DNA from 3 places in the Kocuria sp. PD6 genome. Region 1 is predicted to be linked to each of the others. Evidence: riboswitches for the same ligand, from Rfam matches in the RefSeq annotation. Region 1 holds a riboswitch; each other region holds the start of a gene.
The links. Region 1 has a riboswitch for S-adenosylmethionine ahead of Q9R22_RS05855 (LLM class flavin-dependent oxidoreductase). Riboswitches for the same ligand answer to the same signal wherever they lie in the genome.
Positions count from the first base shown of each region.

Region 2: linked by a shared signal. The riboswitch ahead of Q9R22_RS00525 (bifunctional o-acetylhomoserine/o-acetylserine sulfhydrylase) and the one ahead of Q9R22_RS05855 (LLM class flavin-dependent oxidoreductase) in region 1 are both predicted to bind S-adenosylmethionine.
Region 3: linked by a shared signal. The riboswitch ahead of Q9R22_RS11425 (methylenetetrahydrofolate reductase) and the one ahead of Q9R22_RS05855 (LLM class flavin-dependent oxidoreductase) in region 1 are both predicted to bind S-adenosylmethionine.

Region 1 covers NZ_JAUZUS010000005.1:38,845-48,730, reverse strand. Annotated here, with positions in the region: gene Q9R22_RS05885 (GNAT family N-acetyltransferase) at 1-444, shown strand, start outside; gene cls (cardiolipin synthase) at 458-1,948, shown strand; gene Q9R22_RS05875 (alcohol dehydrogenase) at 2,130-3,194, opposite strand; gene Q9R22_RS05870 (SMR family transporter) at 3,480-3,725, shown strand; gene Q9R22_RS05865 (SdpI family protein) at 3,867-4,259, opposite strand; gene Q9R22_RS05860 (trans-aconitate 2-methyltransferase) at 4,329-4,967, opposite strand; gene Q9R22_RS05855 (LLM class flavin-dependent oxidoreductase) at 5,067-6,494, opposite strand; SAM riboswitch class IV at 6,572-6,686, opposite strand; SAM riboswitch class I at 6,815-6,906, shown strand; gene Q9R22_RS05850 (ABC transporter ATP-binding protein) at 6,914-7,717, shown strand; gene Q9R22_RS05845 (aliphatic sulfonate ABC transporter substrate-binding protein) at 7,722-8,771, shown strand; gene Q9R22_RS05840 (ABC transporter permease) at 8,768-9,733, shown strand; gene Q9R22_RS05835 (AMP-binding protein) at 9,846-9,886, shown strand, end outside.
Region 2 covers NZ_JAUZUS010000001.1:104,604-114,489, reverse strand. Annotated here, with positions in the region: gene Q9R22_RS00565 (inositol monophosphatase family protein) at 1-617, shown strand, start outside; gene Q9R22_RS00560 (transglycosylase family protein) at 1,052-1,774, shown strand; gene Q9R22_RS00555 (FAD-binding oxidoreductase) at 2,016-3,146, shown strand; gene Q9R22_RS00550 (S9 family peptidase) at 3,125-5,467, opposite strand; gene Q9R22_RS00545 (CPBP family intramembrane glutamic endopeptidase) at 5,536-6,300, shown strand; gene Q9R22_RS00540 (VOC family protein) at 6,352-6,990, opposite strand; gene Q9R22_RS00535 (hypothetical protein) at 7,271-7,576, shown strand; gene Q9R22_RS00530 (hypothetical protein) at 7,652-7,993, shown strand; SAM riboswitch class IV at 7,958-8,078, shown strand; gene Q9R22_RS00525 (bifunctional o-acetylhomoserine/o-acetylserine sulfhydrylase) at 8,155-9,543, shown strand; gene Q9R22_RS00520 (homoserine O-acetyltransferase) at 9,546-9,886, shown strand, end outside.
Region 3 covers NZ_JAUZUS010000012.1:67,619-77,504, forward strand. Annotated here, with positions in the region: gene crtI (phytoene desaturase family protein) at 1-1,607, opposite strand, end outside; gene Q9R22_RS11400 (phytoene/squalene synthase family protein) at 1,604-2,503, opposite strand; gene Q9R22_RS11405 (polyprenyl synthetase family protein) at 2,515-3,801, opposite strand; gene Q9R22_RS11410 (MarR family winged helix-turn-helix transcriptional regulator) at 3,798-4,304, opposite strand; gene Q9R22_RS11415 (fructosamine kinase family protein) at 4,477-5,346, opposite strand; gene Q9R22_RS11420 (thermonuclease family protein) at 5,711-6,559, shown strand; SAM riboswitch class IV at 7,420-7,536, shown strand; gene Q9R22_RS11425 (methylenetetrahydrofolate reductase) at 7,581-8,570, shown strand; gene metE (5-methyltetrahydropteroyltriglutamate--homocysteine S-methyltransferase) at 8,768-9,886, shown strand, end outside.

The DNA of each region.
Region 1 (9,886 bases):
ACACCGGATGAACTCGAGGTCGTGGCCGGGGGCTCACGACTGCCCCAGTTCGCGCCGGGTTTCCCCACCCCCGAGAACGAGGACTGGGCCCGGGAGGCGATCGAGGCCGGTGAGCACTTCTTCACGGAGAGCGACTGCGCCCTGCTCGCCGTGATCCGGCTCAGCTCGGGGCAGATCATCGGCGCCGCGGGGTTCGCGGGACCCGCCATGGACCACGAACTGGAGATCAAGGGGGCCATCGTCCCGGAGCACCAGAACCAGGGGCTGGCCACCGAGGCCTTGCGCGCGCTCGTGGACCGCGCATTCGAGGACCCCGGGATCCGTGCGGTGCACGGCTCCGTCCCGGCCGACCACGAACCGGCACGCCGGGTGCTCGTGCGCTGCGGGTTCGTGAAACGACCCTCCGAGGGCTCGGAGGACACCTACTACCTGCGGCGCCCCTGACGAACGGTCACGGATGTACCCCTGGATACCCTTCGACCTGCTCCCCGCGGACACCCTGCCGGAGTGGATCCTCATCATCCTGGCGGTCCTGGACCTGCTCCTGAAGATCCTGGCCCTGGGCTGGATCCCCCATCAGCGCCGTCCGTCCGTGGCGCTCGCGTGGTTGCTCGCCATCTTCCTGATGCCGTACGCGGGGCTCCTGTTGTTCGTGGTGATCGGTTCCACCCGGTTACCGCGTAAACGCATGGCCAAGCAGGCCCGGATGAACCACGTGATCCAGGAGAACACCCCCGAGCGCCTCCCGCTGGGGCCCGAGCTCGCCGAGTACCCGGAATGGGTGCGCACCACCGCGGAGCTGAACCAGAACCTGGGTGCCCTGCCCATGGTGGGCGGTAACGACTTCGAGATCCTCACCGATAATCACGATTCCATGGCCCGGATGGCCCGGGACGTGGACCGCGCCACGGACTACGTGCACTTCGAGTTCTACATCGTGGCCGTGGACCAGGTCTCCCGAGAGCTGCTCAATGCCCTGATCCGCGCCCACGAACGAGGTGTGCGCGTGCGGATCCTGATCGACCACGTGGGGTCCCTGGGTTACCCGGGGTACGCGGAACTGGTCCGCCAGTTCAACCGTTCCGGGGTGCCGTGGCGGCGCATGCTTCCCATCCGCCCGTGGCGCGGTGAGTGGCAGCGCCCGGACCTGCGCAACCACCGCAAGATCCTGGTGGTGGACGGCCAGGTGGCCTACACGGGCTCACAGAACATCATCCACCGCTCCTACAACAAGAAGAAGAACCTGCGGAAGGGCCTCGAGTGGAAGGACCTCATGGTCCGGGGCACGGGATCCGTAGTCACCGAGTTGAACGCGGTGTTCGTCTCGGACTGGTACTCGGAAACCGACGACCTCCTGCTGGACGAGACCCCCGCCGCGCTCGAGCACACGGCCGAGCCCATGTACGCCCAGGTGGTGCCGTCCGGGCCCGGGTTCGAGACCGAGAACAACCTGCGCCTGTTCAACCACCTGATCTACAACGCCAATCACCGCGTGGTGATCTCCAGCCCGTACTTCGTCCCGGACGAGTCCCTGCTCCACGCCATCACCACGGAGGCCCAGGCGGGCGTACGGGTGCAGTTGTTCGTGGGTGAGACCTCGGACCAGTTCCTCGCGCAGCACGCCCAGAACTCGTACTACTCCGAACTCGCGCGCGCCGGGGTGGAGATCTACCGCTACAGCTCCCCCACCGTGCTGCACGCCAAGTTCGTGCTCGTGGACGACATCGTCTCCGTGATCGGTTCCTCCAACATGGACGAGCGTTCCTTCGCGCTGGACCTTGAGGTCTCCGTCCTGATCGTGGACGAGTCGTTCCGCACCCGGATGGAGGACGTCGTGGGGCAGTTCCGCGCCAACTCCACCCTCTTGGACCTGGACGCCTGGGAGAAACGCTCGCTGGGGCGCAAGTTCGTGGAGAACGTCTGCCGCCTTACTTCCGGCCTGCTCTGACGCGCCCCGGACGACGACGCCGCGGGGCCGGGCGCGGCGTCGTCCGTCCCCTCGGTGCCGCCCACCCGGGGCGGGCGCGAGTGTTCGTTCCTCGCCCGGGTGCGCGAACGCCGTCGCCGCCCGCAGAGATCGGGGTGGCGACGGCGTCGTCGTGCACGGTGGGCACGGGGCCCGGTGCGGATCAGCCCGCTACGAGCACCGCGCGGCCGTTGAACGTGCGGTTGCGCAGGCCGTCCAGCGCGGAGTTGACCTCCTGTGCGGTGAGCGGGAGCTCCGTGATGGGCGGCTTGGGCAGATCCGTGTCCTGGGCGAGCGCCACGAGCTCCTTGAGTTCGGGAAGACTGCCCACGAAATTGCCGCGGATGTTCAGCAGGTTGAACGCGGTGAGCGCGGTGGGGAACTGGTACTGGCCCCCGAACAGGCCCACGCTGACCAGGGTCCCGCCGTTGGCCATGGCGAAGAGCGCGGCGTTGGAGGTGTCCCCGTTGTTGACGAGGTCGATGGCCGCGGCAATCTTCTCCCCGCCGGCCCGGACGATGTCGCCCACGAGGTCCTCGCCGCCCACGGCCACCGTGGCGGACGCGCCCACCGCCTGGGCGTTCTTCAGCGCGGCCTCGCTCATGTCCACGGCCACGATGTTCTCGTGACCCAGGGCCTTGAGCACCGCAATGGTCATCAGCCCTACACCGCCCGCGCCGATCACGGCCACGGGCTTATCCGCGGGCAGCGGCATGATCTTCTTGACCGCTGAGTAGGAGGTCAGGCCGGAGCAGGCGAGCGTGGCGCCGAAGGACGGGTCGATGTCGCCCAGCGGCACCAGGTAGCGCTCGTCCGGCACGTGGACCTCCTCTGCGTAGCCGCCGCGGCGCTGCACCGAGAGGTTGCGCTTCTTCCCGCTGCAGTAGTTCTCGCGGTCCTCCGAACAGGCCTGGCACTCGCCGCAACCGATCCACGGGAACACGATGTACTTGGTGTCCCCGGGCGTCACCGTGGCGTCCGGTCCCGCGGCCACGACTTCACCCACGATCTCGTGCCCGAGCACCACGGGGTACTGCGCGCCCGCCGCGGTCAGTTCGTAGCGCCCGGCGCTGCCGAGGTCGAAGTACCCGTCCTGGCAGTGCACGTCCGAGTGGCAGACCCCCGAGTTGGTCACGCGGATCATGACCGCGGAGCCTTCCAGTTCGGGCCGTTCCACCTCGAGTTCCTGGGCTGCTCCACCCGGCTCCGTGTGCGCGAAAACCTTCATGTTTACTCCCTCGTAGCGTGTGTGGAAGTCGCCTTACCATGTAAGCTGTGTCACCACTCTAGGCCGCCGGGGTCAATCGTCCACGGGCTCGCTCCCGTCGGTTCGAGGGACGACGACGCTCGCGCGCCCCGCGCGGTCAACGGCAGCCGCCGCCCGACTTCGGTCACACGGCGTGGCTCCGGGTGCCGCCGCTATAGGCTCACCGGCGTTGATCTCCTGCCCGAGTAGCGCCACAGCGCCCGACCGCGCCGTCGCCGGTGTTCGCAACCGCCGGGACCGGGTGTCATGAGGCAGGGCAACGTCATGGCCTGGTTCTTCCTGGCCGGGGCCGTCCTCCCGGAGGTCACCGCGACGCTCAGCATCAAGGCGGCCCTGGGACAACCCGCCCTGTACGCCGTGGTGGTGCTGGGGTACACCGGGGCCTTCATGTGTCTCACGCTGGTACTGCGCCGCGGGATGCCCCTGGGGGTCACCTACGGGATCTGGGCCGCCGCCGGTGTCCTGCTCGTGGAGCTCGAAGCGAGTCACTGACCCGCAACCTGGCCGCCCGCACCGGCCGCTCTCCATTCCGGCGAAGGCCTCCCGCGAGCGCCCCGTCGTGCCCCCCCTACGCCCGCCGCGCCGTCGACGACGCCGCTGATGCGCCCCGGTCTCAGGCGCGGGGTTCCGGTCTCAGGCGCGGGGTTCCGGAGCCGACTTTTGCGCGGCCCGCCGAGCGGCACGGTTGGCCGGCCCCACGGCGGACACCAGCACCGCGACCTGCAGCAGTACACCCACCAGCCCGGCGACGATGCCCCATTCGGGCCGCCCCAGAACGAGCAACACGATCGCCGCCACCACGGCACACACGGCCACGGGAACGGACCACCGCACCCTCGGAAGGGCCGCGGCGTGACCCGCGGACCACGCGGCGTCGGTCGCGCGCGTGTGCCGGGTCCGGAGGCCCACGGCCCCGTTGCGATCGAGCGAGCCGACGGCCGCTGCCCTGACGATCACCACGGTCACGACGCACACCAGGACCGTGCTGAACGACAGCATGATCACTCCGAGCAGGTCCTCGTCCACGGTTCCCTCCGGGTCACGGGCATTTCCCCCACCCTATGAAACAACCCATCCATCTCGTGCTCGATCAGGTCACCGTGCCGCCAACAGGTGGCACTCGGGGAAGCGATGTTCTGCGTCCGGGCGACTGACGGTACGCCAGGCCTCCGTGAACCCGGCATGCTTCATATGATCGGCCATCACGTCCGGATGCCAGCGCCACGCCGGAGCCACGGCGTGATCGAACGAGACCACGGCACGCTCTCCGTCGAGTGCTTGGAACGCCACCATGACCACCCCTCCGGGTGCCATCACGTCCGCCCAGGAGTCCAGGATGCCGGGGAGCCGCGCGGGTGGCACGTGGATCAGACTGAACCGCGCAAGAACGGCGGCCACTCGGCGGTCAGGCCCCGCTGCACCACCCCACGACGTGGGATTCGCATCGCCGGCTTCGAAGGCGACCTCCGGGTACGATGTGCGCGCGATACCCAGCATGGATTCGGACGGGTCCACCCCCACCACGTGCAGACCCCGCTCGGACAGTGCGGCCGTGACGTGGCCCGTGCCGCACCCCACATCCATCGCGGGGCCGGGCGCCCCTGCCGCGATGACGTGATCCGCGAAGGCCTCCACCGCGCGCCGTTCGAGCGCCGTGCGGAAGGGAGCGGGAAAAGCCTTCTCGTAGTCGTTCGCCAAGTGGTCGTAACCGGGTTGCACGCGTTCCACTCTCACACGGGGGTCCCGCCCTGGCAACGGGCGAGGAAGCCGACGACGCCGCCCTGCCGGACCTGCGGGACCGGGCGCGAGCGGCGTCGTCGTTGGAGGGAGGTGTCAGCCCACCAGCTCGCGGGACGGCGTGTCCGCGACGGAGGGCTCGCCCACGAACGCGCCGCGGTACTTCGCGGCGGGGTGGGTGTCCTTGACCCGCGGCTGGCCCTCGCCGTAGAGGGACTCGCGCAGGGTGGTGCCCTCGTACTCGGTACGGTAGCGCCCGCGCTTTTGCAACTCGGGGACCACGTACTCGACGAAGTCCTCGAAGGAACCGGGGCTCACGTGGTAGGCCAGGTTGATGCCGTCCAGGCCGCCCTCGTCCACCCAGGTCTCGAGCTGATCCGCGACGGTCTGCGCGGAACCCACGAGCACGGCACCCATCCCGCCCAGGGCGCAGTGCTTGGCGATCTCCTCGCGCGTCCACTGCTTGTCCTTGGATTGCAGCGTGAACGGGGTCAAGAAGGACTGGATGGAGTCGGTCTTGATGTAGTTCAGGGCCTCGTCCTCGTCGAACTGGGACAGGTCCACGCCGGACCACCCACCGATGATCGCCTGGGAGGCCTCCAGGTCCACGTATTGCAGGTAATCGCGGTACTTCTCCTGGGCCTGCTCGTCCGTGTCCGCGACGACCACGGAGAGCATCGCGTAGATCTTGACGTCGTCACGGCTGCGGCCCTCGGCCCGAGCCCGGTCGCGGATCTTGTCAGTCACGAAACGCGTGAGGTCCGGGCGCAACCCGCCGATGAACACGGCTTCCGCGTGCTTACCCGCGAACGCCTGCCCGCGCGAGGAGGCGCCGGCCTGGAAGATCAGCGGCGTGCGCTGCGGGGACGGTGCCGTGAGCCCCGCCCCGGGAACGGTGAAGTGCTCCCCGCTGTGCCGGATGGGGTGGACCTTGGTGGGATCCGCGTAGACGCCCGTCTCACGGTCCTGCACCACGGCGTCGTCCTCCCACGAGCCCTCCCAGAGCTTGTAGCACACGTCCAGGAACTCCTCCGCGATCTCGTAGCGCATATCGTGCTCAATCTGGCGCGGCAGACCCTGGTTCTCGGCGGCGGAGGGCAGGTAGGAGGTCACCACGTTGAAGCCCACACGGCCCTTGGTGAGGTGGTCCAGCGTGGCGTACTTGCGGGCCAGGGTGTAGGGCTGCTCGTAGGTCACCGCGCTCGTCACGCCGAAACCCAGGTGCTCGGTCACGGCGGCCATGGCCGAGACCTGCATGAACGGGTCGTTGACCGGGACCTGGGCCCCGTCACGCACGGCCGGAGCCGCGGAGTTCTTGTAGATGTCGTAGATGCCCACCACGTCCGCAAGGAACAGGGCGTCGAACTTGCCCCGCTCCAGCAGCTTGGCCAGCTCCGTCCAGTACTCGATGGTGTTGTACTCGGTGGCCCGGGACCGCGGGTGGCGCCACAACCCGAAGCTCTGGTGATCCACGCAGGTCATGTCGAACGCGTTGACGGAAATCCGTTTGCTCATCTCGGTCAGCCCCTCAGCAGGAACACGACCCGCGCCCCGTGCACCACCTACGGCGGCCTACCTTGCGGGTCCAGCGCGCTTGTGTGGCGCCGTACTTGCCGCATGCGGTGTGTCATGCGGCCCGATCCTCACCTGGGGCACCCCGCTACGGGAGAGGGTTGCCGTCCGACAAGCCAGGGCTAAACGTCGGCACTCGTGATCGTTGTGGCATCGATCCTAACGGGGATCCCCGGTCCTCGGAAACACCTGGGGTTACGGCACGTCACGACGGCGCCCCGGCGCGTCACACGATTTGCACCCGCGGGCTCCCGGCCCGTTCAATGGTGGGGTTCCCATCCGGAGCGGCTGAGAGACCTGGCTCGTTGACGTCGCAGCAACCAGCCCCACGCGGGCAAGGTGCTAATGCCAGGAACGATGGAGTTGATGAATTGAGCCATATCCTCACGCGCCCGGAATCTGCCGTCGACGCCGCGGCGGTCACCTTCGACCGGGTCGGCAAGTCCTTCCCCGCACACCACGGAGCGCATGTCCACGAGGTCCTGAGGGACGTGACCTTCACGGTGCGTCCGGGCGAGATCGTCTCCGTCCTGGGCCCCTCGGGGTGCGGCAAGTCCACCCTGCTACGCGCCGTGGCCGGGCTCGGCACGGCGAGCGAGGGCGAAGTCCGGATCGACGACTCGGTGGTGCGCGAGATCGACCCGCGCTGCGCCGTCGGCTTCCAGGAACCGCGGTTGCTGCCGTGGCGCAGCGTGGCGCGCAACGTGGCACTGGGTCTGCCCCACGGGACTCCCGCCCAGGAGGGGAAGCGGCGGGTGGCGCAGCTGTTGGAGCTCGTCGGCCTGTCCCACCACGCGAATCACCGTCCCTCGGAGATATCCGGGGGCATGGCACAGCGCGCATCCCTCGCCCGGGCCCTGGCACGGAACCCGCGGGTCCTGCTGTTGGACGAGCCCTTCGGGGCCCTGGACGCCCTGACCCGGATCAGGATGCAGGATCTGCTGCTGGACGTGCACCGCGCCGATCCCACGACCGTGCTCATGGTCACCCACGACGTCGAGGAAGCCCTGGTGCTCTCCGATCACGTGGTGGTGCTCGCGCGGGAAACGGCCACGGGCCCCGCGACCATCGCCGAGATCATCTCCCCCGAGCTGGCCCGCCCGCGCTCCCGCGAGGACAGTGAGATCACCGCACTGCGCGCCCACCTGTTGGCCCTACTCGGCGTGGAGCGCTGAGCGCATGGCGCAGTTGTCCCGACGCCGCGCACTGCAGGCACTCGGCCTGTCCGCGCTGGCGCTGCCCCTGAGCGGATGCGTCATGGAGGGCGAAGGTCCGGGCCGCGGTGTGGCCGGCGGTTCCGCGCACGAGATCTACCTGGACTACGCGACCTACAACCCGCTGTCCCTGATCATCAAGGCCAAGGGCTGGCTCGAGAAGGTCGCCGGCGCCCACGGCCAGACCGTGACGTGGGTGTACTCGGCCGGTTCCAACAAGGCCAACGAGTCGCTACGCGCCGGGGTCGTGGACGTGGGCTCCACGGCAGGTTCCGCCGCACTGCTCGCGCGTGCCAACCGCTCGCCGATCAGGACGATCGACCTGTTCTCACAGCCCGAGTGGTCCGCGCTCGTGCGCACCCCGGACTCCCCCGTGCGCACCGTGGCGGACCTCGCGGGCACGTCCGTGGCCGCGACGAAGGGCACGGATCCGTACTTCTTCCTCCTGCAGTCCCTCGGCGCGGCGGGCATGAGCGCACAGGACGTCACCGTGGTGAACCTGCAGCACGCGGACGGGCGCACCGCGCTGGACACCGGTCAGGTGGCCGCATGGTCCGGACTGGACCCCGTGATGGCCGCCGCGGAGAAGGCGGGGGACGTGCTGTTCCACCGGCAGTTGGAGTTCAACACGTACGGGTTCCTCAACGCGAGGGAGGTGTTCCTGCAGCTGAATCCCACGGGTGCGCAGGACGTGGTGAACACGTACGCCTACGCGCGGCAGTGGGCGCTGCAGCACCCGGAGGAGGGGATCGCGATCCTCGCGGAAGGCGCGAGCATCGATCGCGACACCGCCCGGCGGGTCTGGCAGCGCACCCACCTGGACATCGACCCCGTTCCGGGCCCCGAACAGCTCGCGGTGCTCGAGCGGGTCGGGCCCATCCTGGTGGAATCCGGGGACGTCTCCTCGCAGCAGGACGTGGACGAGGCGCTCGCGAACATCGTGGAGCAGCACTACGCACAACACGCCGATGCGGCCGCCGTGGCCCAGGTGATCGAAGGGAAGCAGTCCTCATGAGCACTCACGACACCTCCTCCGCCGCACCGCGGTCCTCGGACGGCGCGTCCTCCGAAGCAGCTGGCGTCACTGCGGTGGCCACACTGTCCGACGACAACGGACGCCACGAGGCGGGCGCGGTGGCACCCGGCGACGTCGCACCCCCATCAGACACCCCTGCCGCGGCGGATTCCCGCACGCGTCCCAGCGCGCTGCGCAATCCTTGGGCCCTGGGGCTGATCGGGATCGTCCTGCCCGTGCTGCTGGTGCTCGCGTGGCACACCCTCTCCACGAACGGGACCTTCTCCCCCGTGCAGTTGCCGCGCCCGTCCGCGGTGCTCGCCGCGGGATGGGAGCTGCTGCGCAGCGGTGACCTGTGGTTGCACGTGGGGATCTCCACGCAGCGCGTGATCGTGGGCTTCCTGATCGGCAGTGGGCTCGGGCTGTTGCTCGGCGCGTTGCTGGGGCTCTCCCCGTGGGCGCGGGCCATCGGCTCGCCCACGATCGGCGCGCTGCGCGCCGTGCCGTCCCTGGCATGGGTGCCGTTGCTGTTGCTGTGGATCGGGATCGGGGAGAACTCCAAGGTGACCCTGGTGGCGATCGGCGCCTTCTTCCCGGTGTACACCACGGTGTCCGCCGCGCTGCGCCACGTGGACCAGCACCTGATCGAAGCCGCACGGTCCTTCGGGCTGCGCGGGGTCAAGCTCTTCACCACCGTGCAGTTGCCCGCGGTGCTGCCCTCCGTGATCTCCGGGCTGCGCCTGGCCCTGGCCCAGGCGTGGTTGTTCCTGGTGGCCGCGGAACTATTGGGCTCCTCCATGGGCCTGGGATTCCTGCTCACCGATTCGCAGAACAACGGCCGCACGGACCGGTTGCTGCTCGCGATCGTGTTGCTGGCCGTGCTGGGCAAGCTCACGGACGCCCTGCTCGGCATCTTCGAGCGGTGGACGCAGCAGCGCTGGAGCGTGGCCGGAACCAGGTGACAACCCGCCCGGTTCCCGCCGGCGCCCGCCGTTCCACCGCGGCCCGGTCGTTCGACCGGGGGCCCGGCCGTTACAGACACCGACCGTTCGGATCGACATCACAGGAGGACTCGTGACCGGTACGCACTCGTACTCAGACCCCGCTCACCCCAC
Region 2 (9,886 bases), on a different contig from region 1:
AATCGGGAACGTACGTGCCCGAGCACCGCAGCCCCGTGCGGTGGTCGGTGGACCCGCTGGACGGGACCACCAACTTCATCCGGGACATCGTGTACTACGCCACCTCCGTGGCCGCGTGCGACGAGCACGGGAACTGGCTCGTGGGGGTCGTGAACGCCCCCGCTCTCGGGCGGATCTATTACGGCGTCGCAGGCTTGGGCGCGTGGGTCCGGCGTGACGGACGGGACACGAGGCTCACGGGTCCGGTCCCCGCCCGCCGGGGCGCGCTCTACGGCACGGGTTTCTCGTACGACCCCGCCGTGCGGCGTGAGCAATTCGGTTCTTTCCTGGACACTATGGAGAACTTCTCGGACATGCGGCGCCTGGGAGCGGCCTCCCTGGATCTCTGCATGGTGGCCGACGGCACCCTGGACGGTTACTCCGAACGTGGACTGCACGAGCACGACTGGGCGGCCGGCGCATTGATCGCCCACGAGGCCGGGGCGGTGGTGCAGCGCCCCGATCTGCCCGTTCCACCGGCGCTGAGTGGGCAAGAACACTCAGCGGACAGTGCGATCGCGAACACATACGAAAAGGCCCGCGTGACCAGCGTGATCGCGGCCTGGGCCCCGCGCTGAGTAGTGGTAATCACACCGTTATCGGTTGGCAATCACACCGTTATGCGAGTCGGGAACCCGGGTCGGGTTGACCCGTTCGTCGCGGGTGGCCTAGCGTGGCCGGAGTTGATCGGCCGTGGTGGCCGTGATACATGTCCGCGACTGGGGGTGTCCCCGGAAACGGGATAACGAAAAAGTAACTTTCTGCTTGGCAACGCCCGGAACGTTACGTTATCGTTATTATCAACTTCCTCAGCGGACTTTCGTGAACGGAAGTTCGCTTCCGGGCCCACTCGATCCGTGGCTCGGCTTGTGCTGGATGTTGCCGCAACACCGTACGTCGTCTGTATGGCAGCATTCCGTAGTTTCTACCCCTAACACCAACTGTCAAGGGTGGACGACGGCGCGAAGACACCCAGGGATGGGAACGAGCGTAGGTGGCCTTACGGAGCATAATGAAGACTTCAACCGCTATTCGCCGTGGTGCCGCTGCTGTCCTGATGGGCGGCGTGGCCGTGGGCGCCTTCGCCGTTCCCGCCAACGCCGTTCCCGTCTCCACGTGGGACGCCCTGGCTCAGTGCGAGTCCGGTGGCAACTGGGGCACCAACACCGGTAACGGTTTCTCCGGCGGTCTGCAGTTCACCCCGAGCACCTGGGCTGCCTTCGGCGGCACCGGTTCCGCTCAGGGTGCTTCCAAGGCGGAGCAGATCCGCGTGGCCGAGAACGTCCTGCAGGGTCAGGGCTGGGGCGCATGGCCCGCTTGCTCCGCCAAGCTCGGCCTGTCCGGCAACGGTGGGGGCGTCGCCTCCGCCGCCTCGGTGAGCACCCAGGCGTCCTCCGTGAAGCAGGCTGCCCCGGTGCAGCAGGCTGCTGCCGCTCCGGTGCAGCAGGCCGCGCCCGTGAAGCAGGCTGCCCCCGTGGCCCAGGCCGCTCCGGTGCAGCAGGCTGCCCCCGTGGCCCAGGCCCCGGCCGTGACCTACTCCGCTCCCGCGGCTCCCGTGCAGCAGGCCGTTCCCGCCGTCGGCACCTACACCGTGCAGGCCGGGGACACCCTGGGCGCCATCGCCAACAAGCTGGGCGTCAACGGTGGCTGGCAGGCCCTGTTCGCCGCCAACTCCGGCACCGTGGCGGACGCCAACCTGATCTTCCCGGGCCAGGTTCTGAACATCCCCGCCTGATCCAGGCACACATCGCTCGCGATGACCGGGTGATGCGGTGGACCGAGGTCCGCCGCTGACCCCTCGAAGCCCCGCCCCGCACCGATCCCGGTGTGGGGCGGGGCTTCGTCGTACCCGGAACCGGTCCGGATCCCATGGTGTGGGCTGTCACGCCACGACATCCTGCGGGGCCCCGATTGCCGAGCCGGAGGATTCCTCTCCGGCTTCCGGGATGCGACCTGTGGGGTGCCACAATGAGGTCATGACGACTGAGATCGCGATCATCGGAGCAGGCATCGCCGGATTGTCCGCGGCCTCGGAGCTGGCGGAACACCGGGGGACTGGTGAGGGAATCCTCGTGTTGGAGGCGGAACGGGACGCGGCAATGCATACGTCATCCCGGTCCGCGCAGCAACTGATCCCGAGCTACGGTCCGGAACCGGTGCTCGAGCTCACCCGCTGGAGCATTGCCCGGTTGCTCGAAGCTGGCAACTATCTGGCGGCTCCGCTCGCGTGGCCCAGCTCGTTCGTCGTCGCCGGCTCGCCCGAGGACGTGGCCGCCATGACCGTTCCCGGGCTGCGTACCCTTGAGGGCGCCGAACTGTTCGAGCTGTGCCCCGAACTGCGGGTAAACCCGCAGCGCTTCCGGACCGCAGCCGTGGACGAGTCCGCCGTGCGCACGGATGCCACCGCCCTCGTGGCATGGCATCGCGAGCGAGCGCTGGCGGCCGGCGTCGAGATCCGGACGAACAGCCGGGTGACCGATGCCAGGCGGGCCGGGGACCTGTGGGAGCTGACCCTCGACGCCGCCCCGCCGAAGACCGGGCGTGCCGCCACGGTCGTCAATGCCGCGGGTGCGTGGGCGGACGAGGTGGGAGCGCTGTTCGGCGCGGCGCCCCAGGGTTTACGGCCTCTGCGGCGCACGGCGGCCCTCGTGACCTTGGCCGAGCCCATGCCGCCGGAACACCCCATGGTCGACGATGCCGCCGAGGACTGGTACTACCGCCCCGACGCCGCGGGCGCCATGATCTCGCTCGGGGAGGCCGAACCCAGCGAACCGTGCGACGCCCAACCGCACGAGGGCGCCGTCGCCGGGCTGATCGCCACGATCGAGCGGGAGACCAGCCTGCGGATCACGGGCGTGGTCAAGGCGTGGACCGGACTGCGCACGGAGCGTCCGAGCGACGTCCCCGTGTGCGGCTGGGACCCGGTGGCACCGGGTATGTTCTGGCTCGCGGGGCAGGGCGGGTACGGGTTCCAGACGAGTTCGGCACTCGCCAGGGCCGCCGCGGAACTGGTGCTGCGCGGTGAGGTGGGGGACTGGCTCAGCCCCGCCACCCGCGATGCCCTGGCCCCGGACGGCTCCCCCGATCAGTCCGCGACCCCCAGGTAGCGGGCGAGCCACGCGTACTCCCAGGCGGTGTCCCTCCACTGCGAGTAGCGTCCGGACGCGCCACCGTGGCCGCCCGCCATCTCACAGCGCAGCACCACGGTCTCCGGGTGCCGGGCACGAGTGCGCAGGGCGGCGACCCACTTGGCCGGTTCCACGTACAGCACGCGGGTGTCGTTGAGGCTCGTGACCGCCAGGACGGGCGGGTAGTCCGCGTCCCGGAGGTTCTCGTAGGGGGAGTACGAACGCATGTATTCGTAGACCTCGGCCGAGTCCACGGGGTTGCCCCACTCCTCCCACTCGAGGGCGGTGAGCGGCAGCTCGGGCATGAGCATGGACGTCAGCGGGTCCACGAACGGGACCGCCGCGAGCGCCGCACAGTACAGCTCGGGCGCGAGGTTGAGCACGGCTCCCACGAGCAGGCCGCCGGCCGAGCCACCCATCACGGCGATCCGCTGGGCGTCCACGTCCGGGCGGGTGGCGAGGTGGCGGGTGACGGCCACGTAGTCGGTGAACGTATTGGTCTTGGTGTCCTTCTTACCGTTCTCGTACCACCCGCGGCCGAGTTCGCCACCGCCGCGCACGTGCGCGACCGCCCAGATCACGCCCCGGTCCAGCAGCGACAACCGGGACACGGAGAAGCCGGGGTCCGTGCTGATCTCGTAGGACCCGTAGGCGTACAGGAGCACGGGTGCGGGGCGGGTGGGGTCCAGGTCCGCGCGGCGCACGATGCTCACGGGGATCCGGGTCCCGTCCTCGGTCACGGCCCAGTCCCGTTCCACGGTGTAGTCCTGGCTGCGGTACCCGCCCAGCACGGTGGCCTCGCGCCGCAGGACGGGCTCGCCCACGCCGTACTCGTTCGTCCCGGACTCGCCGGGTTCGGCCGTGGGGATGTCGTAGACGCGCGGCGGCGTCACGAAGGACGTGTAGGACACCCGCACCACGGGGTTCTCGTACTCCGCGGAGAGCACGCCACTCGTGTAGAGCTCCTCGTCGAACGCGGCCTCGGCCCCGTCCAGCCGCGACGGCGACGCCGCACCGGCCGCCGCGCTCGACGCCGCGGCGTCGTCCGAGTCCGCAAGGCGGCCTGAGCCCGTGTCCGATGTCGAGGGCACGGCCTCGCGTGGGCCCGCAACGATCTCGTCCACCGCGCGGCGCGGGATCAGGCGGACCCGGGGCGTGGTGTCCGCGCGCAGGGCCACGACCAGGTGGGTGGCGGTGGGAACACAGGACTCGATCCGCACGTCCTCCGACGCCGGGATGACGTCCGTGAGCTCGAGGTCCGCGAGGGCACGGCCCGCGTGCCCGAGCGGCATGAGGCTCACCCGGCCGTTGGGGGCGTGCGCGTCGTGGGTCAGGAGCACGTAGTCCTGGCCGGCCACCGTGAGGGGTTCCACCTCGTAGAGCACCCGGTCCTCGCGTGAGATCATGACGCGCCAGGGCAGGGAAGCCGGCCCAGCGGCGTCGTCGGACGCATCGGCGACCGGCTCATCCGTGGGGGAGCCGGTCAGCTCGGTCAACGGCAGGATCCGGTACTCGCTGTACTCGGAGCAGGACGAGGACAGCATGAGCCACCGCTTGTCCGCGGAGAGCTCGGCCCCGAGCCACAGACCGGGGTCGTCCTCCTGGAACAGCAGCTCGTCGGAGGAGGCATCCCGGCCGATGACGTGCCGGTACACGCGCCACGGCCGCCAGGACTCGTCCACGACGATGTAGATCAGCTGGGAGGCGTCCGGTGTGAGGAACGCGCCGTACGAGGTCTGCCCGATCCGGTCCGCGAGCAGTTGTCCCGTGGCGAGATCCTTGACCTGGATCGTGAACCGTTCGTCACCTGCGGTGTCCTCGGACCAGGCCAACCTGGAGCCGTCCTCCGACACGCTGAAGGCGCCCAGCGCGTAGAAGTCGTGCTCCTGGGATGCGGCGTTAGCGTCCAGGAGGGTCTGTTCGCCGTCCAGTGCGGTGCCCGGTTCCACGGTGGGCGGTGTCCACTGCGCGGGGTCGGTGACCGGGACGCGGCAGAAGATCTGGTGGGCGCCGCCCTCGACCGTGCGCGTGAAGTACCACCAGTCCCCGCGACGCGACGGCACGGACAGGTCCGTCTCGAGCGTGCGGTCCTTGATCTCCCCGTAGATCCGCTCGCGCAGGGGCGCCAGATCCTCGGTCGTGGCCTCCGCGTAGGCGTTCTCGGCGGCCAGGTGCGAGCGCACCTCGGGGGAGTCCTTGTCCCGGAGCCACTCGTAGGGATCGGCGAAGGTGTGCCTGTGGAACGTGCGTTCCACCGGGCGGCTCGGGGCCACGGGATAGCACGGCTGCTCGGAAGTCATGCCCACAGTCTAGGGGCGGGTGGGGACGCGCAGACGTGGTCCCGCTCGCGAACGGCCACAATGGTCCCGTGCAGACTCCCACCCCTTCGCAGTGCGCTATGTCGCGCACCGACACGTGGCTTCAGATCGTCCTGGTGCTCGGCGTGTCCCTCGGGGCGTCCGCGGTTTACGCCGTGCTGGATCTGGCCGAGGTGCTCATGCGGTCCTCGCTGGCCGACACCACGACGACGCTCAACCGGCCCCTGAGCAGCGTCCCCCTGATCGACGCGTTGCGTCAGCTCACGGGCATCGGCTTCGCGCTCGTCCCCGTGCTGCTGGCCCTGTACCTCATGGCCGGGGTGGCGCGGGGGATCCCCGGCGTGCTGTGCAGGATCGGGGTGGATGGGCGCAGACCCGCGTGGGACACGCTGTGGGGAATGGGCCTGTTCGCGGTGATGGGCGGCGGCACCCTGGTGCTCTATCAGGTGGGCCGGTCCCTGGGGATCACCGCGCAGATCACCACATCCACCATGGAGCAGACCTGGTGGGCGGTTTCTTTGCTCGTGCTCTCCGCGCTGCGCCACTCGATCGTGGAAGAGATGATCGTGGTGGCGTTCCTGTGCGAGCGCTTGCGATCCCTCGGATGGTCGTGGTGGCTCGTGGCGGTGGCCTCCGCGGTGGTGCGGGCCAGCTATCACCTGTACCAGGGGTTCGGACCCACGCTCGGGAACCTGGTCATGGGACTCGTGTTCGTGTGGCTCTACCGCCGCGGCGGTCGACTCATGCCGCTGCTGATCGCCCACGCCCTCCTGGACACCGTGGGCTTCCTGGCCCCGCAACTGCTCGCGGGCTGATGCCGGAGACCGGGCGGAGCGGCGTCGTCGGCCGCACCGAAGGGAACCAGATCAAATGGTGACGGTGCCGTCCGGGGTGTCGAACGAGACGGCCATGACCCCGGGGGTGCCGTTGGGGGCGCACCAGGTGACGTCCAGCGAGCCCAGGACGTCCTCCACGGGACCGCCGAGCCACTCCGTGACGCGGTCGGGGGAGCCGGCGATCTCCATCCCGCTCAACCGGACGTCCGTGATCCGCGCCTGGGACGGGTGCATCTCGTCCTCGGAATCGAAGTGCACCATGAACGGCAACTGCGGGTCGGAGATCAAACCCTTCACGCCGATCTGATGCCATTCGAGCTGCCGACCGTCGGGGAACAACCGGCCACCGGGCACGGAGGGGCGGCCCAGCTTGGCCTCGAAGGGCGCGAGGTCGGGGACCTCTACGACCCAGCCGAGCCAGCCGCCGCCGGCGTCGGAACGGGCACGGACGGCCTGACCGAACGGCGCCTTCTCCGCGGCGGGGTGCTCGAGCACCGTGACGACCTCCACGTACTGGTGGTCGGTGAGCGGCAGGATCATGTTCCGGGTGCCGAAACGGGGGTGCACACCGCCCTTGACCGGTTCGATCCCCAACCGGTTCGCGATGCGTTCGGTGGTGGCCTCGAGGCCGTCGGGCTGAGCCGCGAAGGAAACGTGATCCAAGTTCATGACGCCATGGTGACACCGGCCACACGGGCCACCAAATCGAGCGCGAGCCCGGCGAGTGTGTGACCTGCGCCGCCCGCTCCGGTGGGCAGGGCTGGCTCTCCGCACCTCCCGAGACCTGGCATCGGGACGGCTGATTCGGGCGGGGACTGTGTGGGTCCAGGTCAACGAGACGCGCGTCTCAGAGGCTGGAGTTCGCAGCATCAGCCGGGGAGTCTCCGACCGAACCCTCGCTATATGACCTGAGACCGATATCGATCCCGATCACTACGAGGTGGTTCCCGTGTCCGCAAATGCCGTCGGTTTCACACTCCTGATCCTCCGAGTCGCCCTGTTCCTGGGGAAGTTCGTGCGCGTCAAGGTGGGTTGGGTCCAGAGCCTGTTCCGCAGCGACGAGTACTACCCCGCCGGCACCATGACCAGCCGCCCGTCCTCCGTGGAACCGTTCTCCCGGCACATGTCCATCGCGGCCGTGGTTGGCGGCGTTCACCATCCTGGCGGTGGTCGGCATCGCGTTCAACGTGGCCATTTTCCTGTGGTTGGCACCCCGCATCATCGGTCGCTATTGGTTCGGGCGCGGTATCGGTGACTTCCACCCGTCCATGGGTGTGACCGCCACCGGGCTGATCCTCATGCGCGTGGTGGACCCGGAGGCCAAGACCCGGTGTTCGAGGCGTTCGGTGACAAGCAGCTGGTGTTCGAACCGTTCTTCGGGGGCGGGTTGGTCACGGCGCTGGCCATCCCCGTCATCTACCTGACCGGCGTGAGGCCGTTGTTCTTCGTGATGCTCGCGGTGTTCGTGATCGCGGTGCTCACGGGTCTGTTCTACTTCCATCCACGTGAGACGAAGGACCGGGAACTGCACACCCGGGAGATGGAACAGCAGGAACGAGCGGCCACTGACCCCGAGCCCGCTCGCAGCGTCCCCGGCTTGACTCCCGCCCCGCCGGGTTCGGACAATGAGGTAATAGGTCACGAGAGTCAGCGCGAAGCCCCAGCTAGCTGACCGGCAACCCTCCCATCCGCGGTGGGGTGCCCTGGGTGAGGACCTGGCCGTGGCGTCGACCGACGTCATGCGGCAAGCGCGGGTCATTGGTGCCCGGTCACAGCACGGGCACCGTGCGGATCGCCACCGGACCCCTGATCCTTCCGAGAAGGAGTACGGCCATGAGCACCGCTCCCACCCCCGACAATCCCCAGGGCTGGTCGTTCGAAACCCGACAGATCCACGCGGGCCAGAACCCCGACCCTGTGACCGGGTCGCGCGCCCTGCCGATCCACCAGACCACGTCCTTCGTGTTCCCGGACGCCCGCACGGCGGCGGCCCGGTTCGCGCTCGAGGAGATGGGGCCCATCTACTCGCGCCTGACCAACCCCACCACGGAGGTCGTGGAGAACCGGGTCGCGTCCCTCGAGGGCGGCGTGGGGGCCCTGATGGTCTCCTCCGGGCAGGCCGCGGCCACGCTCGCGATCCTCAACCTGGGCGGCGCCGGGACCCACGTGGTGGCCAGCCCGTCCCTGTACGGCGGGTCGTACAACCTGCTCAAGCACACGCTGCCGCGCATGGGCGTGGAGACCACGTTCGTCTCGGACCCGGACAATCCCGCGCAGTGGCGGGACGCGGTGCGCGAGAACACCGTGGCGTTCTTCGGTGAATCCATCCCGAACCCCCGCAACGACGTGTTCGACATCGAGACGATCGCCGGGATCGCCCACGAGGCGGGTGTCCCGCTCATCGTGGACAACACGATCGCCACGCCCTACCTGGTGCGGCCCATCGAGTGGGGCGCGGACATCGTGCTGCACTCGGCCACCAAGTTCCTGGGCGGCCACGGCACGGCGATCGGCGGGTTCATCGTGGACACCGGAGCGTTCGACTACTCGCGGGACCCCGAGCGCTTCCCCGGTTTCAACCAACCGGACGAGACGTACAACGGACTCGTCTACGCCCGCGATCTCGGTGCGGACGGTGCCTTCGGCGTCAACCTCTCATACGTCCTCAAGGCGCGCGTGCAGTTGCTGCGCGATCTGGGGACCTCGATCTCTCCGTTCAACGCGTTCTTGATCGAGCAGGGCATCGAGACGCTGTCGTTGCGCATGGAACGTCACGTGGCCAACGCGCAGAAGGTCGCCGAGTGGCTCGAGGCCCGCCCCGAGGTGCGCTCGGTGTCCTACGCAGGTCTCGAGTCCTCGCGCTGGCACGACCGCGCCCTGAAGTACGCGCCCAACGGCGCCGGGTCGGTGCTCGGCTTCGTGCTCGACGGCGGCCGGGACGCCGGTGTCGCGTTCGTGGACGCCCTGAGCCTGCACTCCAACGTGGCGAACATCGGTGACGTGCGCTCGCTCGTGATCCACCCCGCCTCCACGACGCACGCCCAGCTCAAGGACGAGGAGCAGCTCGCCGCGGGCGTCGAGCCGGGCTTCGTGCGACTGTCCGTGGGACTCGAGGGCATCGACGACATCCTCGCGGACCTCGAGGCCGGATTCGCCGCGGTGGCCGCGGGCGGCGGTGCTGTCGGCGACGCGGCGTCGTCGCCGGAGGACACGGGGAACTGACCATGACGGTCGTGGGCAACGGGCCGCGCACGCGCTGCGACGGCGTCGTACGGAGGGCCGAGCTCGGTGAGCTCGTGCTCGAGTCCGGGTTCCGGCTGCCGCACGTGCACCTCGCGTACGAGACGTGGGGCGAGCTCGCGGCGGACGGTTCCAACGCGGTGCTGATCGAGCACGCGCTCACGGGTGACACGCACGCGGCGCGCGGTGGCGCGGGACACGTGGACGCCGCGAGCGCTCCCGAGGGCGCGGCCGCCGTTGCGGACGGTTGGTGGGACGGGCTCGTGGGCCCGGGCGCCGCGATCGACACGGACCGCTATTTCGTGGTGTGCGCCAACATCCTGGG
Region 3 (9,886 bases), on a different contig from region 1:
CGGATGGCGTCCCACACCACCTGGGATGAGATCAAGCACATGGGCACGCCGATCCCCGGGCGCACCGAGGACCCCGCGTAGAACAGGCCCCGGATCCCGGGATCGGTCACACCGGGGCGCAGCATCGCGGACTGGCCGAGCGTGTGACCGGGGCCCAGGAGGGAACCGCGCCACGCGTTGAACTGGGCGACGAAGTCCCCCGGCCCGTACGTGCGCCGCACCACGACCCGGGACTCGAGATCCGGGATCTTCGCCCAGCGGGCCAGTTGCGCCACGGCCGCGTCCGCGACCCGCTCGACCTGTTCCGCACCCGGTTCGTGGCGTTCCGGCGTGCTGATCCCGCCGCGACCCCACTCGGGGACGGCCGGTGCGGGCACCAGGATGAAGAGGTTCTCGTCCCCCTCGGGCGCAGTGGCGGGGTCCGTGGCCGACGTCATGGACACGTAGATCGAGGTCTCCTCCGCGAGCTCCCGCCCGGTACCGATGCGCGCGAAGTTGTCGTCCCAGTCCGCCGTGAACAGCAGGTTGTGGTGGGCCAATTGCGGCAGTTTCCCCCGCACGCCCAGGCACACGAGCACCCCGGACGGCCCCGGGTCCCGGCGCTTCCACCGCGATTCCGGGGCCCGGTACCGCTTGGGCAGCAACCTGGTCTGGATGTGGTGCAGGTCCGTGGCACCCACCACGAGATCGGCGGGCACGGTGGTCTCCGCACCGTCGGCCGCCGTCCGCGGCGCATTCGAGGCCGATGACGTCGCGCGGTAGCGTACGCCGCGCACGGAGCCGGCCGAGCGACGTCGTGAACGGGCGGCCGCCACCTGGGAACGCACGGAGCGCGGTGCCCGCTCGACGTCGATCCCCGTGACGGTCGCCCCGGTCACGATCTCGGCCCCGGCCGCGCGCACCAGCTCGGCCATCGCGTCCACGAGCGCGCTGAACCCACCCACGGGGTACTGCACTCCGTCCGTGAGATCGAGGTGACTCATGAGGTGGTACATGGCCGGAGCGCTCGAGGGCGAGGCGCCCAGGAACACCGCGGGGTACCCCAGGATCTGGCGTTCCCGCGGATCGGTGAACCGCTGGTCGATGTAGCCCTTCATGGACCGGGTCAGCAGTGTGCTGAGCCGCGGGAGGTTCTTGAGCACCTGCGGGGTCATGAGCTCACGGGGGTGCGCGAAATCCGTGTAGAGAAAGTACTTCTTGGCGAGCTCGTAGACCTCCGCGCCGGAGTCCAGGTACATGCGCAGCGCGCGGGAGGATCCCGGGTCCAGTTGCTCGAACAGTTCCTCCGCGTGCCCGCTGACCACGTCCGTCGGTGGCTCGTCCAGGTGCTCCTCGAAGAACGTGCGGTAGCCCGGGCTCAGGGTGCGCAGGTCCAGTTCTGCTGCGGCGCTGGAGCCCATGAGCCGGAACCACCGGTCGATGACCTCCGGCATGAGGTACCAACTGGGGCCGGTGTCGAACGAGAAGCCCTCCGCGGACCACCGCCCGGAGCGCCCACCCAGGATGTCCTGTTGTTCCAGAAGGGTCACGCGGTGCCCGTCCTGGGCGAGCAGTCCCGCCGTGGCCAGGCCCGCGAAACCGCCGCCGATCACCACCGTCCGTGTCATCGTGTCACCACCGAATCCGAGAGGCAGCGCGCCGCGATCCGCAGTTTCACCGCGGTGGGCACGCTGATGCGTTGTCTGGTCAGTTCCCGCGCGGGGACGCGTTCGATCCGCCGGGACAGTTCCGCGAACAGTCCGTGCGCAATCAGGACCGCCCGGCGAGCGCGCCGGTCCAGGGCCAGGATCCCGGGCATCGCGGCGTCGAGATCCGCATTGAGGTCCGCGAGCAGCTGCGCCTTCTGGGTCTCGTCCAGGTGGGCGGGGTCCGCGCCCGGGAAGTACGTGCGACCGAGCTGGTCGTGGTCCGCCCCGAGGTCACGCAGGAAATTCACCTTCTGGAAGGCCGCTCCCAGCCGCCGGGCCGTGGCCCGCAGCATGTCCCGCTGCTCAGGGGTGTCCGCCCGTGTGCCGGGCATGTCCATGAACACCTCGAGGCACATGAGTCCCACGACCTCCGCGGAACCGTAGATGTACGACTCGAGCGACGCGCCGTCGTGCTCGGCCACGTCCAGGTCGGCGCGCATGGACGCGAAGAACGGTTCGGTCAGCTCCCGCCCGAAACCGTGACGGCGGGCGACGTCCGCGAAGCCGTGGATCACCAGGTCCGTGGCGAATCCCGTGGCCAGGGCCGAGTTCACGGCCGCCTCGTACCCGTCCAGGGCGGTGCGCACGCGGGCGGCTTCGAGACCCGCGGCGCCCGCGGTGCCGTCCACGACCTCGTCCGCGACGCGCACGAGCGCGTAGATCCCCGCGATGTCCCGGCGCACGGCGGGCGGCAGGGTGCGGCACGCCAGCGAGAAGGAGGTGGAGTACCGGCCGATGACCGACCCGGAGGCCGCGAGGGCCGTGGCGGTGTACAGGCGAAGCGACGCGAGGGGCGGCGCGTCCGAATGCGGCATGGGGGTCCTCACTACGAGTGTCTGTTCAGGACGTGGTGGCACAGCGCGACGAGCTGATCGCGCTGCGCCGCGGGCAGGGGCAGTTCGTCCAGGGTGGTCCGGGCGCGGTCCACGAGATCCGTGGCCAGTTCCACGGCCACGTCCTTGGCGCCGGAGGCCGTGAGCGCTTCCCGCGCGTGATGCACCGTGGTGCGTTCCGCCGCGAGGTCCCTGAGGACCCGGCGGACCGTGGGTACCCCCATCCCGTGGGCGGTGAGCACGGTGGCCTTGCCCGAACGTAGATCCGCGTCCACCGATTTGCCGGTCAGTCCCGGGTCACCGAACGTCCCCAGGACGTCGTCCACCACCTGGTACCCCACGCCCAGCATGGCACCGGCCTGGGCCAGCCGCTCCGCGACGTCCGCGGGAGCACCCGCGAGCAGTGCGCCGGCCCGCAGCGGGGCCTCGAACGAATACGTGGCGGTCTTGAGCCGCTCCATGTCCAGGATGTCCTGCACCCCGGGGTGCTCGGCGCCGAATCGATGCAGGGACAACAGCACGTCATCCAGCTCCCCGGCCGCGGAGGCGGTCACGGCGTCGAACACCACGTCCGCCACGGCGCGACACCGCGCGAGGTCCGATGCGCACGTGGTCGCGAGCCGCAGTGCCCCTGCCAACAACAGGTCCCCCGCGAGGATCGCCGCCGAGGCCCCCGCGTGTTCCGCTTCGTGTTCGGGTGCGCCGGCGCGGGCCGCGTCACGGCGGAACAGCTCTCCCACCGTGGGCACGCCCCGGCGCAGCCAGTCGCGGTCCACCACGTCGTCGTGGACCAGCAGGGCCGCGTGCAGCATCTCGAACGACGCCGCCAGGCGCACGCACTCGGGGTCCGGCGCCTCTGTCTCCCGGTCGCCCGCCGTGTGGTTCCCATCCCCGGCCGCATCGCGCGCCCCCGGCGTCTCCGCGGCATCCCCGGCGTCCGGCGCAACGAGCGGGTCAGGCGCGCTCGATCCATCCGGAGCGCCCCCGGCGAAGGAGGACCACGCGATCCAGGTCAGTCGCGGTCGGATGAGCTTGCCGCCCACCATGTGCTCGCGCACCCGCTCCCACAGCACTCCGAAACCCGGGCTCGTGGGAACACTGTTCGCGGGGGCCGCGAAGAACGCGTCCAGCTCCTCCCCCACGGCGGTGCGGAAACGGCACCATGCGGCGTCGTCGGCGGGGGCGATACTCGGGGAGGCCGCAGGATCGGTAACGGACGGGATCCCGGGAGCCGCTCGGTGCGAGTCACGGGACCGGGCGGTGCGTACGCGCTCGGTCATGACCCACCCACCCCGGGATCGTCCCGGGACGCCTGGTCCGCGCGCCCGCGCAAGTCTTCCAAGTACTCCTCCAGACGGGACTCGGTACCTCTCAGGAACCGGAGAACGGCCTCACGCCCGGGCTCGTCCAGGGCGTCGAGCTCGTCCTCGACCATCCCGATCACCGGCACCACGTGCTCCCGGGTCCGCTCCCTGGACGAGGTCACCGCGCGCACGGTCATCCGGCGTCGATCCCCCTCCACGGGCTCCCGGACCACGTGACCCGCGCGCACCAGACGGTCCACCACCGCGGTGGCGGAGGCCGTGGTGATGTGCAGCGCATGAGCCAGTTCCGTGGGCCCCATGGAATGGACCATGAGCATGGCCATGGCCGCGTAATCGGTTCCCTTGAGCCCCAAGATGCGGCGGATCTCGTACGCGATCTCCGCGTTGAGCACGACCACCCGGCGCAGCGCACGCGACTGCGGGCTCACCGGCCCGTACCACGTTGCACTGCTCTCCATCGCGTTCCTCGCGTTGTGGATAACTAGACAATCTAGTAAACATCATGCTGCACGTGCGGGGGACGTGTCCACCCATGTCACGCGGGTGGAAAACGTTGTCCGCACCTGCCTTGTCGCGGTCATCGGCCGAGAACGCCCTGTCCTCAGCGGGTGATGGACGCGCCCCGTAGTGTCACATCAGACTGCGCAGGGCCCGCAGGACCGCCCCGCCGTAACCACCGTCGAACCTGATCGCATGCACCAGCAGCGGCGGCAACTGGTACCACGGCACCCGCTCGTGCCAGCCGTCCGCGAGGGGGTAGACGTCGTCGTACGCCGCGAAGCATTCCCGCCCGAAACCGCCGAAGAGCTGCATCATGGCCAGGTCGTACTCGCGGTGTCCGTAGAACGAGGACGGATCGATGAGCCAGTTCGTCCCGTTGCGATCGACCACGCGGTTGCCTGCCCACAGGTCACCGTGCAGCAGGCTCGGGGGCTCGGGAGGGCCCGCGAGTTCGTCCGCTCGCGGCGCCACGCGCGCCAGCAGGTCCGACGCCGCGGGGTCCAGGTGTCCCGCGTCGATCGCCGCGCGCAGTAACGGCTCGATGCGGCGGTGCAACAGGAAGTCGGCCCAGTCGTCCGTGGGCGTGAGATCCACCGGGAACGAGCCGATGCTTTCCGGCAGCTCCGCCGAGAGCCACCCGACGTGCGGGGCTCGCGCGCGGTGGATGGCCGCGAGACCGGCCCCCATGCTGCGTTCCGTGGCACGGTCCTGCCGTCCGGGACCCTCGTCGATCCACTCAAGCACCAGGGCCTCATCGCCCACGTGATGCACCCTGGGCACCCGCACCTCGGCGGGGGCGACGGCGCGCAGCGCCTCGAGTCCCGCCGCCTCCAACGCCAACACGCCCGCCGGGGCACCCGGCATGGTCTTGGCGAACAGGGGCCCGTCCGGGGTCTCGAGCCAGTAGGCGTGGGCGGTGTCCCCGCCGCTCAGGGGACGGGCATCGCTCACACGCAGGTCCGCGACGATCTCACCGGGAAGCTCATCGATGGTGGCCATGCGTCTTGTCTACACCATGCCGCACAGCGCACCACCCCGCGCCCACCCGCTACCCCGAGCGCACCCCCCGCCCGACACCTAGCTCCGCCTCACCCCCCTCTGCTTTTACTGAGCTAAAGCAGTCTTGAGACACCCCCAGGTGCTTTTACTCCACTAGGCATCACGTGCCGCGACACGGATCGCCGATCCCTGCAGGGTGAACACCCTCTGGCACAATAACGTCGTTGCAAATGCACCGACATGATGCCGGGTGCTTCCTCCGAGACCCGGGACCGCGATGCCTGCCGAGACCATTCACCATCCTGCCCGCCGCCGGTGGGCCGCCGGTCCGAGGGCCCGTGCGAGCACCGTCGTCCTGGCGAGCTTGTTCGCCCTGACCGCGTGCGGCGGCGCCGCAGAGTCCGCGCCCACCCCGGACGACTCGGTGGCCACGGTGGAACGCGTGGTGGACGGGGACACCCTGGACGCCACGATCGCGGGGAAGTCCACGCGGGTGCGGCTGCTGAACATCAATACCCCGGAGGTCGCGCAGGACGGTCAGCCCGGCGAGTGCCTCGCGGACGAGGCCACGGCCAAGCTTGAGGACCTCCTGCCCAAGGGAACCACGATCCACCTGGACTACGACGTGGAACGCACGGACCGCTACGGGCGCACCCTCGCCCGAGTGACCCGCGACGACGACGGGTTGAACGTCAACCAGGCACTCGTCAAGGCGGGCCTGGCAACGCCCATGACCGTGGGCGCCAACAGCACGTACCGGCGAGAGATGGACAGCGCGTACAACGTGGCCCAGGCCATGCAGGTCGGTTTCTTCGACCCGAAGCAGGACTGCGCGCCGCCGGGGGAATCCGCATCCCCCGGCACCACAACTTCGAGCACCGCGAGCCCGAGCGCGACGCCGAGTCCCACCCCGTCCTCCACGCCCACTCCCACGCCGACGCTCGAGGCGCCTCCCGCGGTCGTGGAGGACGAGGTCGCCGTGGGCGATCCGGCACCCCAACCCAATCCCGCTCCGCAACCGAGCTACAACTACAACCCCGCCCCCGCGCAGCCCGCGGCACCTCAGCTACCGGCCGCGCCCCGGGTACCTGCTGCCCCGCAGCTGCCGGCGGCACCCCACGTGCCCCCGGCTTCCGAGAGTGATGGCGGCTATCCCGGTTACACCGGCCCCCGGTGCTACGAACCGGGAGGCAAGGTCTGGCACCCGTGCTGAGTCGCTGATGACACGCCAAGGCGCGCCCACCCGGTCGGTTGACCGGGTGGGCGTCCCTGCTTTTCGCCGCGCTTTCGTCACGCGGGTGCACCGGCGAGCCGCCGGATGCACGGCGGCCCGAACTCAGGGTTCCTGCGTGGACGACGTCGCTCCCGGCAGGTCCCGGGGGTCGTGACGACCGGGGTTGGCGGTCGCGCTGCGCAAGGGGGACGGCGTCGTCCGCGGCGGGCGTGATGCCGTAGATGACCGCCATGTTCACACCCGGGGCCTGCCCCGACAACGGGCCGGCGGCGATCCGCAACGGAGTGCCATGTGCGTCGCGCGCCCCGGGGAAAGTCCCCAGCGTGGTCTCGTGCGTGGGGATCGCGGGGCTCGCGATGCCGGCGTCGGGCCGCAGCGACAGCATCAGGACCTTCTCGTGGCGGGCAACCCGGACGTCCCTCGTACGGTACTCGGGGGTGGAGGTCGCGGACGGAGCCACGGTCCAGTTCGTCGGGTATCGGAAACTCGTGGTCCCGCCCGGGGTCGTGAACGTCTGGGTGAGTGCCCCGGCCGTCACCGCCGCCTCGCTCGCGGTGGGCGTGGCGGTGACGGAGGGCGACGGCGTCACACTGTCCTGCTCCGAGGCTTCCGCGGTCGACGGCGCGACGGCTATCGAGCGCAAGACCCAGTTCTCGGCTCCCAACTCGGGCATCTTCATGTCCTGCACGTCGTGGGGCAGGATGACCACGGCAGGGCCCAGGTGCCCCCGTGCGGTCCATTCCGCCCGCTTGGGAAGACGAGCGCGGCGGGAGGCCGGCGGTTCCGTCATCGTTCGTGGGCCTCGTCACGGGGCTGTGCTACGCTTACTCGTAACAAAGGATCATGAGTCCCGGTGCGAAGCTCTGGCTAGCCGGGCGGCAACCCTCCAGCTGTAGTGGGGTGCCCCAGATGAGGATCCGGCCGCCGCGCAACCGCGTGGTCGGCAAGTACGGCGCTCGGAGCTCGTCCTCCGGCGTCCTAAGGCCGGAGGATTTTTTATATGCCCGCACCCCTCGCAGCGTCAGAACCCGCGCCCGTGACTGGCCCGCCCACGGGGACGTCCTGGCTGGTCCGGCGCCCGCGCCGCTCCACGCTCGTCTCGTTCGAAGTGTTCCCGCCGCGGCCCACCGGAGACCCGGACACTGTGTGGCGCAACATCGACGCCATGGCCCAGGCCGGGCCGGATTTCTTCTCCGTCACCCACGGTCACGCCGGCCATCACGGCGTCTCCCGCGAGGCGCTGCGCCACCTGCGCCGCACGACCAAGACCCCGGTCATGGCGCACTTCACGTGCGGTGGCACGGACCGCGCGGGTCTCGAGCGCGCCGTGGACCAGTTGCTGGACGACGGCGTTCGCGACCTCCTCGCGCTGCGCGGCGACCCGCCCCTGGGTACCGGGGAATGGCGGACCCCCGCGGGTGGCCTGGGCCGGGCCTCCCAACTGGTGGAGCTGATCCGGGACGTCGAACGACGTCGCTTCGGCACCGGGTTCCGCCCGGGTCAGCGACCGCTGTCCGTGTCGGTGGCGTGCTACCCGTCCCCCGCGCGAGGCCGCGACTTCGAGGCGGATCTCGCGTCCCTGTGGGACAAGCAGGAGGCCGGCGCGGACTACGCGATCACGCAGGTGCTCTACGAACCCGAGGACTACGCCACGTTCCTGGAACGCGCGCGCTCGGAGGGCATCCACATCCCCGTGGTCGCCGGGCTCATGCCGCTGAGCAACCCGCAACGGTTGCAGCGCATGACCGAGATCACCGGGGTCCGGGTCCCGGAACGCCTCACCCGGTTCCTGCGCGCCGACACTCCTGAGGAACTGCGCCACCGAGGGGTCGCGGCCACCCTGTCCCTGATCGACGACCTCATGGATCTGGGCTGCGCCGGTTTCCACCTGTACACGTTCAACCGCCCCGAGGCGGCGCTGACCATCCTGGAGCATCTGCGGGTCCGGGATGCCGCACGCGAATACCGAGGCCGCAGCCCCGCGGCCTGACCGCCGCACCAGCCCCGACCGACCCGTGAACCGATCGTGTTGGCTTCGACCGCCGCATCCGGGCAGGCCGAAAACCGTTCGTAGCGGCACCACCCACGCTGACGTTCCCCTTACCCCGCCGCGCCGGAGCACACCCGTTGCCGCGGCTCATCACACCCCCTAACCGCCATACCCCACACCAGCTCCGAGGAGTTCCCATGAGCACCCAGCCCGTCCCGTTCCCCGCCGCCACGATCCTGGGCTACCCCCGCATCGGCCCCGACCGCGAGCTCAAGCGCGCACTCGAGTCCTATTGGAAGGACCCGCAACAGCACCCCGCCACCACGGTGCTGGACACCCTCGCCCGGTTGCGTGAGCGCACCGCCACGCGATTGTCCGAACTCGGCCTCACTGCGGATCACGCTGTGCCGTCCGAGGGGTTCGCGGTGGACCACGTCCTGGACACGTCCCTGGCGCTGGGCGCGGTTCCCGCGCGGTTCATCGCGGACGGCTACGAGCCCGCCGCCCCGGACACGCCCCGCGGGATCGAGCTGATCACGGCGTTGTCCCGCGGCACCGATCGGTTGGAGCCGCTCGAGATGACCAAGTGGTTCGACACCAACTACCACTACTACGTACCCGAGATCGGCCCGGACACCCCGTTGCGTGCGAACCCCGAGAGCCTCGTGTCCCGCTACCGGACCACCCTCGGGACCACCGGGATCACCACCCGCCCGGTCCTCGTGGGCCCCGTGAGCCTGCTCTTGCTCTCACGCTCCGAGACCACCGATGCCGTCGCGAGTCACCCCCTGCAGCGCCTCGACGACGTCGTGGCCGAATACGCCGCGATCCTGCGAGCCCTGGCCGAGGCCGGCGTCGAATGGGTGCAACTCGACGAGCCGGCCCTCGCCGCGGACGGGTGGAGTGTGGAACGCACCGAACTCGTGGCCGCCCTCGAGAGCGCCTACACCCAACTCTCGAACGAGCAACAGCGCCCCGCGATCCTCGTGACGGTGGGCTACGGCGATGCCGGCGAGGACGCCCAGCTCGCCCTGGCCCACACGAACGTCGATGCCCTGGCCATCGACCTCGACCGCGGGGACGTCCCCGGCAAGGAGGCACTCGAGGCATGGGGCGAACGCCCCGTCGTGGGCGGCGTCGTGGGCGGGCGCACCGTGTGGCGCACCGACCTCGCGCGCGCCGTCGAGACCCTGGACCGGCTGCGCGCCGCGGCCCGCGGGCCGGTGGCCGTGGGCACCGCGACGCCGCTGCTGCACGTCCCGCACGACGTCGCCCGCGAGACCGCGCTGGATCCGGACGTCACCAGCTGGGTCGCG